Regions from separate parts of the Paenibacillus sp. EKM212P genome, predicted to be linked through region 2. Evidence: predicted binding sites of a transcription regulator. Region 2 holds the regulator's gene; each other region holds the start of a gene.
The links. Region 2 encodes Rex, which represses fermentation and respiration genes when NADH is low (regulators of the CRP and FNR family bind a similar motif). Its sites were predicted from a motif close to TTGTGAAATATTTCACAA; they were not measured.

Region 1: nirB (nitrite reductase large subunit NirB) is a predicted target of Rex. The motif match lies at 2,042-2,059, and genes of this name have one in related genera.
Region 3: adhE (bifunctional acetaldehyde-CoA/alcohol dehydrogenase) is a predicted target of Rex. The motif match lies at 1,437-1,454, and genes of this name have one in related genera.
Region 4: G9G54_RS21030 (DoxX family membrane protein) is a predicted target of Rex. The motif match lies at 1,387-1,404, and genes of this name have one in related genera.

What each region holds. Positions count from the first base shown of each region.
Region 1 is NZ_JAAMNR010000005.1:279,478-282,695, reverse strand. It holds gene nirB (nitrite reductase large subunit NirB) at 1-1,935, opposite strand, end outside; gene G9G54_RS16790 (spore germination protein) at 2,223-3,218, shown strand, end outside.
Region 2 is NZ_JAAMNR010000002.1:378,912-382,129, reverse strand. It holds gene dinG (ATP-dependent DNA helicase DinG) at 1-1,161, shown strand, start outside; gene G9G54_RS07840 (redox-sensing transcriptional repressor Rex) at 1,206-1,859, shown strand; gene G9G54_RS07835 (amidohydrolase) at 1,846-3,147, shown strand; gene G9G54_RS07830 (cell wall elongation regulator TseB-like domain-containing protein) at 3,185-3,218, shown strand, end outside.
Region 3 is NZ_JAAMNR010000002.1:538,638-541,855, reverse strand. It holds gene G9G54_RS08670 (DODA-type extradiol aromatic ring-opening family dioxygenase) at 1-415, shown strand, start outside; gene G9G54_RS08665 (Crp/Fnr family transcriptional regulator) at 555-1,271, opposite strand; gene adhE (bifunctional acetaldehyde-CoA/alcohol dehydrogenase) at 1,530-3,218, shown strand, end outside.
Region 4 is NZ_JAAMNR010000008.1:156,087-159,304, forward strand. It holds gene G9G54_RS21025 (DUF3048 domain-containing protein) at 166-1,260, opposite strand; gene G9G54_RS21030 (DoxX family membrane protein) at 1,510-2,028, shown strand; gene G9G54_RS21035 (dioxygenase family protein) at 2,184-2,975, opposite strand; gene G9G54_RS21040 (alpha/beta hydrolase) at 3,068-3,218, opposite strand, start outside.

The sequences.
Region 1 (3,218 bases), on a different contig from region 2:
AAACCGGCAAAATTGCGATCCAACACAGGTTTTAACCGTACGAAGTGACTTCGCGTAGGCATATCCCGACGGCATATCGAGTTCTTCCCATACTTTAGGCAGATCCTCTTTACGGACACCGATCAAATCCAGCCGCTGTCCTCCTGTTACTTTAACGACCTTAACGTTGTATTTAAGAGAAACATCTGCTATCTTCTTCAAATCTTCTGGGGTCGTTACACCGCCGTACATTCTAGGAACAACTGTAAACGTTCCATCCTTTTGAATGTTTGCGTGCAATCGCTCATTTACAAAACGGGAATCTCCCTCATTTTCATAGGTATCCGGGTTAATCATTCCCAAATAGTAATTCAGCGCCGGGCGGCATTTGGAGCATCCTTCATCATTATGCCAACCCAGTACATTCATAACTTCACGCGTTGTTGTCAGCCCTTTGGTTTTGATCGCTTCCACAATCTCGTCCCGACTCAATGATGTGCAACCACATATTCCTTGCTTGGCTGACGTCTTGAAGCTGTCTCCAAGAACATATTGTAAAATTTGCTCAACGACAGGCTTACATCCTCCACAGGAACGCGTTGCTCCGGTGCATGCCTTAATTTCATCGACTGTTGTCAGTCCATTATCATTAATTGCATCCACAATCGCCTTTTTAGTCACACCGTTACAGCCGCAGACAATTTCATCATCCTCCATCGTTTCAGCGGATAATGTTTTCGCCCCGTGATTGCTACATCCAGTACCCATGATCTGTCCATATATCTCATCTGTCATCAATGTTTGCTGACGTACATATTTTTGAAGACTAGCAGATTCGCTCACATCGCCAAACAGTACAGTTCCAACAATCTTATTTTCACGAAGCAGCACTTTTTTGTATGTGCGCTTCCACTCATCTTTTGCAACAATCACCGTATGTTCAGGCTGAGTTATGAATTCGCCAGCTGAGAAAACATCCACCCCTGAAATTTTGAGCTTGGTAGAAACCACCGATCCCATATAACCTTCAGTTTCCGCGCCTGCCAAATGTTTGGCAATGACACTTCCCTGCTCAAACAGCGGAGCTACCAGACCATAACAGATTCCGCGGTGTTCAACACATTCCCCTACGGCGTATACATCCGGTACGGAGGTTCTCATCAAATCATCGACTATGATACCACGGTTCGTTTCCATACCACTTTGCACAGCCACCTGAATATTAGGCTTGATCCCGACGGCCATAACGACCAAATCCGCTTCTAGCTCGCTTCCGTCTGAAAACCGCAGCCCTTGTACCCGATCTTGACCATACACTTCCGCAGTTTGCATTTGCATAGCAAACTTGATTCCCTGGCGTTCTAGTTCTGCTTTCAGCATCGCAGAGGCTTCCCGGTCCAGCTGGCGTTCCATCAAATCCTCCATTAAATGAACGACCGTAACATCCATTCCCAGGTTGACCAAGCCTTTAGCTGCTTCCAGCCCTAACAGACCTCCACCAATGACAGCTGCCTTTTTAAAGGTCTTCGCTGCCTCAAGCATTGCCGAGCAATCGGCGATATCTCGGAAACCGATGACACCCGGTAATTCCTTACCCGGAATAGGCAGAATAAATGATTGTGAGCCAGTAGCTACCAAAGCTACATCGTAATCAATTTCCAGTCCGTCTTCGGTGTGAATCTTCTTGTTCTCACCGTCGATGCTTTTCACCATTTTTCCTGTATACAAAGTAATCCCTTGATCCGCATACCATTGCAAATCGTTCAGTATGATATCATCAATCGTTTTACTGCCTTCCAACACATAAGAGAGCATGATCCTGTTATAGTTCGGATGCGGCTCATTTCCCAGGACCGTAATTTCATACTTATCTGTTAATTTTAAAATTTGTTCGACCGTATTGATACCAGCCATCCCGTTCCCTATAACCACAAGTTTCTGTTTACTGTTTATCATATACCGGTTCCTCCATTCATTCGACGATACTCCCTATCCGACGACATCTCCTACGTTCCTATGAATATTGCTTATGCTTCTATTCTAGTACAGCAGACAGAGCTATATGTGACTAGAATCACAATGTAGTTCAAATTAAGAATATTTAGGGATTTCCCTATTCCGTTTCAAGGGATAAAGGTAAGGCCAGAAATCAACTTTCCATTTCATGTGTAAATACAACCTTTATAAGGAATACTTTAGGGACGACTTGTATCTTAGAATTGAATCGTTTGGAGGTGGTCATCTTGTGGTCTAAAATAATTTCTTATATTCCGAGCTGGAGTACACTCTTTCAAGCAGGCCTCGCATTGATTATTCCTTTAGGGATTTATTATATAAACACATCGATTTATTCGTTTGTTGGCAGTAAGGGGGCAAAATCCAAACATTCTTCTGATCGTCCGCTTTCCGACGAACATAACGAAGGCCACGCGGATCAGCAGCATGAACCACGCTCTAAAATTACAGGGAATTACGATTCCGATTTAAAGTCGATTCGAGAGTCTATAGGCGGAAATAGTGATGTGCATTTTCGTGAGTTTGTAGTAAAGAAATTTCATGTACGGTCCGTGTTAGTCTTCATAGAAGGTATGCAGGATGAAGAGCTTATGAACAAGCAGGTATTGCAGGTCTTGATGTTTGAGGGCCAGCAGGATCAACAGGAACAGCCGGAAAGTATAAGTAACTCTTATATAAAAGATAGCTTGATGCCGCTTACGCAAATTAGTGAAGTTGCTGATATGGAGAAACTGCATGAGTTCATCCTTTTAGGCCATACCGCCTTATTAATTGAAGGAATGAAGGAAGCACTGCTAGTGGGTTCGCCTAATGGCGCCATTCGCTCCGTCAATGAACCAACGTCTGAAGCATTACTTCGGGGTCCCAGAATCGGTTTTACGGAGGTATTAAGTGAGAATACTTCAATGCTTCGACGCCAAGGGTTAAACAAAAGTCTGGAAATGAAGAAATTCCAAGTAGGAAGCCGAATCAAAAAAGATCTGGTTGTCGCGTATATAAAGGATATTGTGAATCCGGACCTCCTTGAAGAAGTAAACCGCAGAATTTCAAAGATAGACATGGATTTTTTGGCTGAATCCGGTTATGTGGAACAACTTATTGAAGACAATTATTTAAGTCCGTTTCAGCAGGCTCACAACACAGAGCGCCCCGACCGTGTCATTAATGCTTTGTTGGAAGGAAGAATAGCCATTTTGCTAGATGGAACTCCCTTTGCACTCATT
Region 2 (3,218 bases):
TCCCGTCTCAAACCTTCAGCCAAGCCTGCAAAGTGGGATCAGGCGGGGGCTTTGGAAAATCAGCTATATGTAACGATGAGTGAAATTTTGCGCAAGGGCGACAAGCTGATGCTGGACGTCAAGGAAGAACATGACGATTATGCGGCGGATAGCCTTATTACAGATATCACGGGTCTGCTCAAGGATCTGGCGGGGATTCGAGAAAATTTGCGCTTTTTTATGCGACTCGATGATGAAACAACCGTATACTGGCTCGAAGCGAGTGGGCAATTCCGCAGTAAATCATTACAATTTTATGCGGTGCCCGTCGATGTGAGCCGCCAGTTGAAAGAAATGTTTTTTGACAAAAAAAGAAGCATCATTCTGACGTCTGCTACCTTATCGGTAGATAAGTCGTTTCAGTACATGATCGATCAGCTCGGCTTGCAGGAGGCCGCAGATCAAGAGCGGCTGATGACTTCGCAGCTCCCGTCACCCTTTAATTACAGGGATCAGGTGTTGCTGGTCATTCCACGGGATTTCCCAAGCGTGAAGGGCAGTGTAGGAGATGCACACTTTGTAGATATGCTCGTTAGCTCTCTAGGAGCGACTGCTCAGGCGACGCGGGGGAGAATGCTCGTTCTGTTTACTTCCTATCGGATGCTCCGGCAAGTGTATGAACCGCTCAAAGAGGCCTTAGCATCCAGCGAAATTACTGTGCTGGGACAAGGTGTGGACAGTGGGAGTCGCAGCAAGCTAACCCGCCGTTTTCAGGAAGCCAAAGCTTCTGTATTGCTGGGAACCAGCAGCTTCTGGGAAGGCGTCGATATTCCGGGGAAGGCTCTGACTTGTCTAGCCATTGTTCGCTTGCCATTTCAACCGCCGAATCACCCGTTGCTGGAGGCAAAAAGCGAGCTGCTCCAGCAGCAGAAGAAGAATCCATTTATGAAGCTGTCTGTACCACAAGCGGTCATTCGCTTCAAACAGGGATTTGGTCGGTTGGTTCGTACAGCGAGCGACCACGGGGTCGTTATCGTTTACGATACGCGTGTGATCGAATCCTATTACGGAAAGCACTTTTTGTACTCGTTACCGGGACCAAAAATGGAGCATATGCCATCGGAGCAAATGGTGCCCCGCATCGCCGAATGGCTCCAATCCGCCCCGGAGACCGAGGCATAACGGACGGACACTAAGTATGTTCGTTACAATTAGGGGGAGCAAGTATGAAATCAGATAAAATTTCAGAGGCTGTCGTACGGAGGTTACCCGTATATTTACGTTATCTGAATGCACTTCACAAACGGGAGGTGGCTACGGTCTCTTCTCAAGAGTTGGGACAGAGGCTAGATTTGAACCCGGCCCAAATCCGTAAAGATCTCGCCTATTTTGGAGATTTTGGTCGGAAGGGTATCGGTTATGATGTTTCTTATCTAATTGAGAAAATACGCCATATCCTGAAAATCGATCAGCAAATTAATGTAGTATTGGTCGGAGCGGGTAATCTGGGGCAAGCCCTTTCGAATTATAACGCTTATTTAAAAGACAATATGAAGATTGTAGCGGTATTTGATGCGTTTCCGGATAAGGTAGGGACCAAGATCAATACATTGGTCGTGCAACCGATGGATGAACTGGAAGCGACTGTGAAAGAAAAAAACATTCGAATCGGGATTATTACCGTACCTGATTTTGAAGCACAGCACGTGGCTGACAGGCTTATTGAGAGCGGAATTGGAGCGATCCTGAACTTTGCACCGACTACTCTCAAGGCACCGGCCAACATTCGGATTCATGCCACAGACTTTACAACTGATTTGCTTAGCCTCGCTTATTATTTGGAGGACGGAAAGGAAGAAACACAATATGACAGTGAATAAATGGATGATTAAAAACGGCTCTTTTGCCGTAAATGGACCAGAAGCTGGGGTAATCCATGGTTTTATGATTGTGGAAGATAGCCGCATTACTTACATTGGCGAGACTTTGCCTTCGGGTGAGGAAGAGACGGAAGCGATCGATGGTAAGGGGCTTTTATTTTTACCTGGTCTGATTAATACTCATGGTCATGCGGCGATGTCTCTGCTGCGTGGGCATGGAGATGACTTGGCACTTCAAGTATGGCTTCAGGAAAAAATGTGGCCTATGGAAGCCAAGTTTACATCTACGGACGTGTACTGGGGTACGTCGTTGTCTGTGCTGGAAATGCTGAAAGGTGGAACAACGACCTTCCTGGACATGTACGATCATATGGATGAGGTGGCTCGTGTGGCTGAAGAGTCAGGTATTCGTGCAAGTCTGATGCGTGGAGCAATTGGACTATGTTCGGAGGAAGAACAGCGAATCAAGCTGGCTGAGGCCGTAACTTTTGCGCGTAACTGGCATGGTAAAGCAGACGGGCGTATTACAACGATGATGTCACCGCATGCGCCATACACCTGTCCACCTGCGTTTATTGAAAAATTCGTACAAGCTGCGCATGATCTGGATTTGCCGCTGCATACGCACATGTCTGAGACGATCGCCGAAGTGGAGCAAAACGTACGTGACTACGGTTTGCGTCCAGTTGCACACTTGGATAAGTTTGGCTTTTTCTCCCGTCCTTCGCTTGTTGCCCATGGCGTTCATTTGAATGACGAAGAAATAGCTTTACTGGCTGAACGTGGTGTAGCGGTTTCGCACAACCCAGGTAGCAACTTGAAGCTGGCAAGTGGTGTGGCAAGAGTGCCTGAATTGCTGCGTGCAGGGGTTACCGTTTCTCTCGGAACGGATGGTCCTGCCAGTAATAATAACCTGGATATGTTCGAGGAAATGCGTCTGGCAGCACTTATTCACAAGGGTGTATCTGGTGACCCTACGGCAGTTCCTGCGAGTGAAGCGCTGCGTCTGGCAACAGAATACGGTGCAAAGTCAATTGGTTTAAAAGAAGTAGGAGCGTTGGCAGCAGGCAACAAGGCTGACTTTATCGCGCTGGATCTGAATCAGGCACATTTCTTGCCGCGTACAGATATTATTTCCCATGCGGTATACTCAGCAAGCGCCAAAGACGTGGTTCACGTATGGGTAGACGGTCGTCAGGTTGTGAAAAACGGCGAATGCCTGACTATGGACGAGGAACGCATCAAACATGAGGCACAAGCCGCCTTTGAAGGGCTGCTGTCGCGCTAATTCAGGTGTCACATCCCCTTAGAGAGGAAGCACGGGTTTGAAAAATAAGAAAAAGTGGATAGCGGTCGCCA
Region 3 (3,218 bases), 160 kb from region 2:
GTATCCTGAGGCGGACATTCCGGTAGTTCAGATCTCAGTAAATCCATATCTTTCGCCCAAAGCACAATATGCCATTGGTGAAGTGCTGCGTGGACTGGGAGAACAAGATATTCTGGTCATTGGCAGTGGAGTGACTGTTCATAATCTGCGTATCGTCAAATGGGGGGAAACGAAAACAGAACCTTGGGCTATAGATTTTGATGATTGGATTATTGAAAAAGTGCAAAGTAGAGATATAGAGGCTTTGGATCACTATGAAAGCGAAGCACCGTATGCTCGTCAGGCCGTACCAAGAGCAGAGCACTTTGTACCGTTGTTTATTGCGATGGGGAGTGGAAATCCTGCAAACAAAGCCAAGGTCATCCATAGAAGCTATGAGATGGGGAATTTAAGTTATCTATGCTTACAGTTTTAAAAAGTTTGTTGCCAGAAGAAGGACTATTGTTAAAATGCTTCGCTACTGCTCCTGTATAAGTAGGGGAGTGGAAATAAATTAGGGAGTGTTATAAGCTATAATGGCTTATAACACTCCCTTTTACATAAATAACGATTTATTATATCCGGCAAATCTCACGAGGGCACAATTCACAATGACACACGCCTTGCAGCATTTCCAAATCCTTGACAACAATCATGCCGTTATCGTATTCTACTGCATTTTTCTTACGTAGATCACTAAGCATCCGGTTTACGCTTTCCCGAGTCGCACCGATCATATTAGATAAGTCAGTATGAGTAATTTTCTTATGAATCAGGATATGTTCGCCGTGAGGCTCACCATAGGTATTGCATAAACGGATGAGTGTTGAACATAAAGCACCTGGCTTGCCGTACATCATCAAATCGCGGAACTTAGTCTGAGTAATACGGTGATGCGAACCCATCCATTTCATAAAGTCAATCGCAAAATCACAATGCTGGCAAATAAGCAGTTCCAAATCTGTATGATCGATTACGCCAATATCACTGTCTTCCAGAACCTCAGCAGAAAAGGAATGCTTAGTACCGAAAAATGGATCAGTTTGACCAACAAGATCGCCGCTTTGATACATATATAGAATAAGTTCCTTACCTTCATCCGTTGTTTTGGTTACTTTCACGCGTCCGCGCTTAATATAAAACAGCTTATCCGCTGTATCTCCTTCCCAGAACAGATGCGAGCTTTCAGGCATAACTCGATCTTTCATCATCACTTGCAACCGGTTGAAGCTGGCCTCCGAGAAGCAACAGGTGTTGCCGCGGGCTTCCATTACATTTGTAGGGTTTCTCATCGTCCATTTCCCCTTTGTATCCTATGTTTTTTATCTGCAACTTGATCAATTCAAATTCATTATATACCTGCGCAATGCGTTTTTGGGGCAAGAAGAGGGGGTAAAAGTGGCAGAATTCCAAACTTTGTGATTTAATTCACTTCATAAAATAAAATTTTAAATAGATTGTGAAAAAAATCACAATATATCTTGAAAAGCTGTGTTACGATCAGTGCGTGAACAAGAGATAGTACACGAGATAACAGGAGGATGAGGGAAATGGCTGTTAAAAACGAGGTTATCCAAAAAGAGCAAAGCGCAGAGCAGTATATTCAAACGCTGATTGACCGGGGGAACCGGGCACAGCAAGCTTTCATGAGTATGAATCAGGAACAGATTGACGAAATCGTACAAGCTATGGCACTCGCAGGGATGGATAAACACATGTACCTGGCGAAGTTGGCTGTTGAAGAAACAGGACGCGGTGTGTACGAGGACAAAATCACCAAAAACATGTTTGCAACAGAATATGTCTATCATAGTATCAAAAATGAAAAAACCGTCGGTGTCATTGAAGACAATGATTTTGACAGTTTTCAAAAGATAGCAGAGCCAGTCGGCATTATCATGGGGATCACTCCAGTGACAAACCCGACTTCGACTACGATGTTCAAAGCGTTGATTGCCATTAAAACACGTAACCCAATCATTTTCGGTTTCCATCCATCTGCTCAATCGTGTAGTGCGGAAGCAGCCCGCGTCTTGCTCGAAGCAGCCGTCAAACATGGTGCTCCAGCTGATTGTATTCAATGGATTGAAGCTCCATCGATGGATAAGACAAATTCACTCATGAATCACCCGGATGTGGCTCTGATTCTGGCAACTGGTGGATCAGGCATGGTTAAGGCGGCATATAGCTGCGGTAAACCTGCTCTGGGTGTAGGCCCAGGTAACGTGCCTTGCTTTATTGAAAAAACAGCAGACATCAAGCAGGCCGTGAACGATCTTATCCTCTCTAAATCTTTTGACAACGGTATGATTTGTGCTTCCGAGCAAGCGGTTATTATCGAAGAGCCAATCTTCGAACAAGTGAAAAAATTGATGATCGCTAACGGCTGCTATTTTGTAAATAAAGAAGAAGCAGCTAAGCTCACTCAAGGAGCTATGAATGTCGAGAAATGTGCAGTGAACCCAGCAATCGTCGGGCAGTCTGCTGTGAAAATTGCTGAAATGAGTGGTATCACAGTACCAGCAGGAACTAAAATTTTGGTCGCTGAGATTGAAGGGGTAGGAACAAAATTCCCATTGTCTGCGGAAAAATTGAGTCCTGTATTGGCTTGCTATAAAGTAAAAAATGCGGAACAAGGTATTCAACGCGCTGCTGAAGTCGTGGAATTCGGGGGCATGGGCCACTCGTCCGCTATTCATTCGAACGATGAGGACGTTATCGCCCGCTTCGCAAACCGTCTGCAAACAGGACGTATCATTGTAAATGCACCTTCCACACATGGTGCGATTGGCGACATTTACAACACCAATCTTCCTTCGTTGACACTCGGTTGCGGTTCGTACGGTCGTAACTCGACTTCGTCGAACGTATCGGCAGTCAATTTGATTAATGTGAAAAGGGTGGCGAAACGGACGGTGAATATGCAATGGTTCAAAGTACCTTCCAAAATCTATTTTGAAAAAAATTCGACACAGTATCTTGCTAAAATGCCTGATATCACACGTGTAGCCATTATCACGGACCCTATGATGGTAAAACTGGGATATGTGGATCGTGTTATTCATTATCTGCATCAACGCCAAACACCGGTAGCTATCGAAGTGTTCTCTGAAGTAGAGCCAGATCCATCGACAGTTACGGTAGAACGTGGTACAGAAATGATGAGACGTTTCCAACCGGATTGCATCATCGCACTGGGCGGCGGTTCACCAATGGATGCGGCTAAAGGCATGTGGATG
Region 4 (3,218 bases), on a different contig from region 2:
ATCCGCAACCTGTTTCGACTGCAATAGACAACCTTTGCTATCTTATCACACTCATCAATGTTTTTGTAATGTTTGTAAAAGCAAATTTCATGACATACGTATACAGTGCCCGACAGCGAAGGTCATTATCCGACAATTTTTTCCTAAAAAGGTGTATTTTGTTTTCTAATTTGCTTCTATGGTTACATGTTCCTTTAGTGAAGTATCTGCAGGTACCACATGTATATAGGATGTACCTGGCGTTAACGGGATTTCAACCCCATTTTTCATAAAACGAATCGCATCGCCTGGTGTATGCTGCCACTCAGCCTGTATTAACTGTCCTTGTTGAAACACCATGGCCTCTCCACTGCCGTCCAGCTCAACACTTAATCTGCCTACATCATCTAACGTTCGATGTCTAGCGCTCATTACAATAACATTGGCTGCTGAGAGCTGTTGGTTATTATTTTGATCCATATGTGACTTTTCGTTCACAAAACGCTTATATTGTTGATTCGCTGGATTATAGGTATAAGATACCCGATAGCTTTTAAGCAAAAAACGAATTTGCAAAGATGCTGCTGTCTCGTCCACCATAACTGGGGTTTCACCGGATTTAAGGTAAGAATATACTGGAACGTCCGTATGCTTGGCATACCCTTTACTATCGCTTCCTTTGCGCAGTCTGTTCACGTCTGTGTATAAATTATGTGGAGGACGACGATCTTTGCTTCGCCAGAAGTAAGCCCCTCCATTTGAAATCTCATCCAGATGTTCCTTCCGCTGCTGCTGTAAAATCGCATAGGCATCTGTGCTTCCCCCTGCGTGTATAGGCAACGCACCATAGGTTTCGCCCAGCTCAATCAAATACGGTCGAATGCTACGGACCGGTCCGATCTTTACATCTCCACCATGACTTTGGAAAAAAGCGACCAGACGGGTAATCCCGCCTTCTGCAAGAACTTCATATACCATGTCTGCCTGGCTAAGTCCTGCCTGTGGACGTGCAGCCGGAGCATTGTTAATCATGACAGCGAGCGGCCGCTCCAAAACAGGCTGCTCCACCGGAAGACCGGTAAGCGGAGCTGTAAATGCCGGAATAGACTGCTCCTTCGGCGGTTCAAGTGCCTCCTTCTCTGTTACTTGCTTGGTCGGTTGGGGAACGGAATCAGATTCACCCGTATTCGACATAGCAGTACAAGACATCAGCGTCATGCATAACAGAGCTGAGGCCATCACACGCAACCAATGATTTCGTTGGGAAATGGGCCCGGACAAGTTCATCCCTCCACTTAGTTATTTTTCTCATTATAAGCTTTATTTCCTGTTTTTGTCTTGATTGAAGCGTAACCACTCTATAGAATACTTATCTAAAGACATTAAAATTTAAAAAATATTCATACTTTGTGATTTTTATCACAAATAACTGTAACTGAACCTACTACAATAAAGGTGTAGCAAAGATGATCATCCCCAACAAAATGAAATACAACCAACATTATAGATTAAGAAAGAGGAGTGGTTTGAATGTTTAACAGCTGGTTACGTGAAAACAAAGTCGCAATGTGGTTGCTGACTGTAGTACGGGTTTATCTAGGTTATGAATGGATGACCCACGGACTTGAAAAACTGACAGGTGGATTCGATGCAGGAGGATTTATCTCGGGGGCCATTGCTAAAACAGGTGGAGACCATCCCGCTGTACAAGGCTGGTGGGGATCGTTCCTGGAAGCCTTTGCCCTGCCGAATGTAGGTTTGTTCAACGTCCTGATCCCATTGGGTGAGTTCTTGGTCGGGGTTGGCCTGCTTCTCGGTACATTGACTACACTGGCTGCTTTGATGGCTATGGTTATGAACTTCTCGTTCCTGTTCTCGGGTACAGTAAGCACCAATGCAATCTACCTGCTGTTTGAAATCTTCCTTGTAGTTGCTGGTGCAAATGCCGGAAGAATTGGCTTTGACCGTTGGGTACTGCCCTTCCTGCGTGGACTGTTTCGTAAAAATAAAGATACCTTTCCAGCGGACCCTAGTCGAAAAATAGCTTAAACATTCCCAAAATAACCGTTATCCTCCGGGATAATGGTTATTTTTTGTGCTGTTATGCTCACGATACACGTGCCTTCTAATTAATAAAACGCAAAATACACAAAAGAACTTCCATTCCCACACACCATGTGGATTCGGAAGTTCTTTTTTTACATTTACGTATCACTTTCTTGACCAAAAGCCCAACAATTGAGACTTAACGAGCCAAGGACATACGATTGAAAAAGCTTACGCGCGGAGCGCTCATGATCCGCAGCCCCCATCGCATAAAACAAAGGTGAAAAATGCTCTATTCCATAAGAAGGTACCGCCTGTTTGGCATATGGAGCCTTCTTGTCATATTGGAATAGGTGACGCAAATTCCAGTCTTGAAGCTGCTGTGCAATCCAGTCATCATATTGAACGGCCCAATCGGCTGGCTCACTCGTCTGCTTGAGTGTCCGCAAGTTGTGTACCAATCCACCGCTACCGATAATCAAAATTCCTTGTTTTCGCAACGGCGCCAGCATCCGCCCAATCTCGTATTGCTCCTGAGGAGCGCGCCGAGAATCAATGGATAAGGGTACGACCGGTATGTCTGCATCAGGATATATATGCCGCAAAACCACCCATGCTCCATGATCCAGTCCTCGGTTCCGAACCGGCTGGTGGAACAGGTTATGCTGACTGAACAGATGCTCTATCTCCTCATACAGCTTTGGATCGCCTGGTGCAGGGTAATCAATTGAGTACATTTCTTCGGGAAAGCCATAGAAATCGTGCAACGCTGCATGCTGATCATCCGCGCCAATACATTGATCGGGGCTATCCCAATGCGCGGAAAAAATGACAATTCCTTTGGGTCGGGGCAGGCTCGCGCCCAGCTTTGCAAGAAAGCTGGTATATGCGTTATTTTCTACAGCCAGTGTCGGTGAACCATGCGCAACAAAAATTGAGGGTAATGTCATCGCTGCCAACCTCCACACGCCAGTATAGTGTTACTCTTCCATTTTACTCCGGCGGAGGCGCAATTTCCAATACAATCCGTTACACACTGAAATCAGATCATCCAGTGCTGCCAATCCCGTTGAATATTTTCCTGTTCATCCAGCCATTCAAGTGTTCGATCAATCAGCCGTTGCCGCTCTTTACCTGACGAGAAAGTGTGATCTCCCTGGAAAATAATCTCTTTATCACAGCGTCCCTCTGGA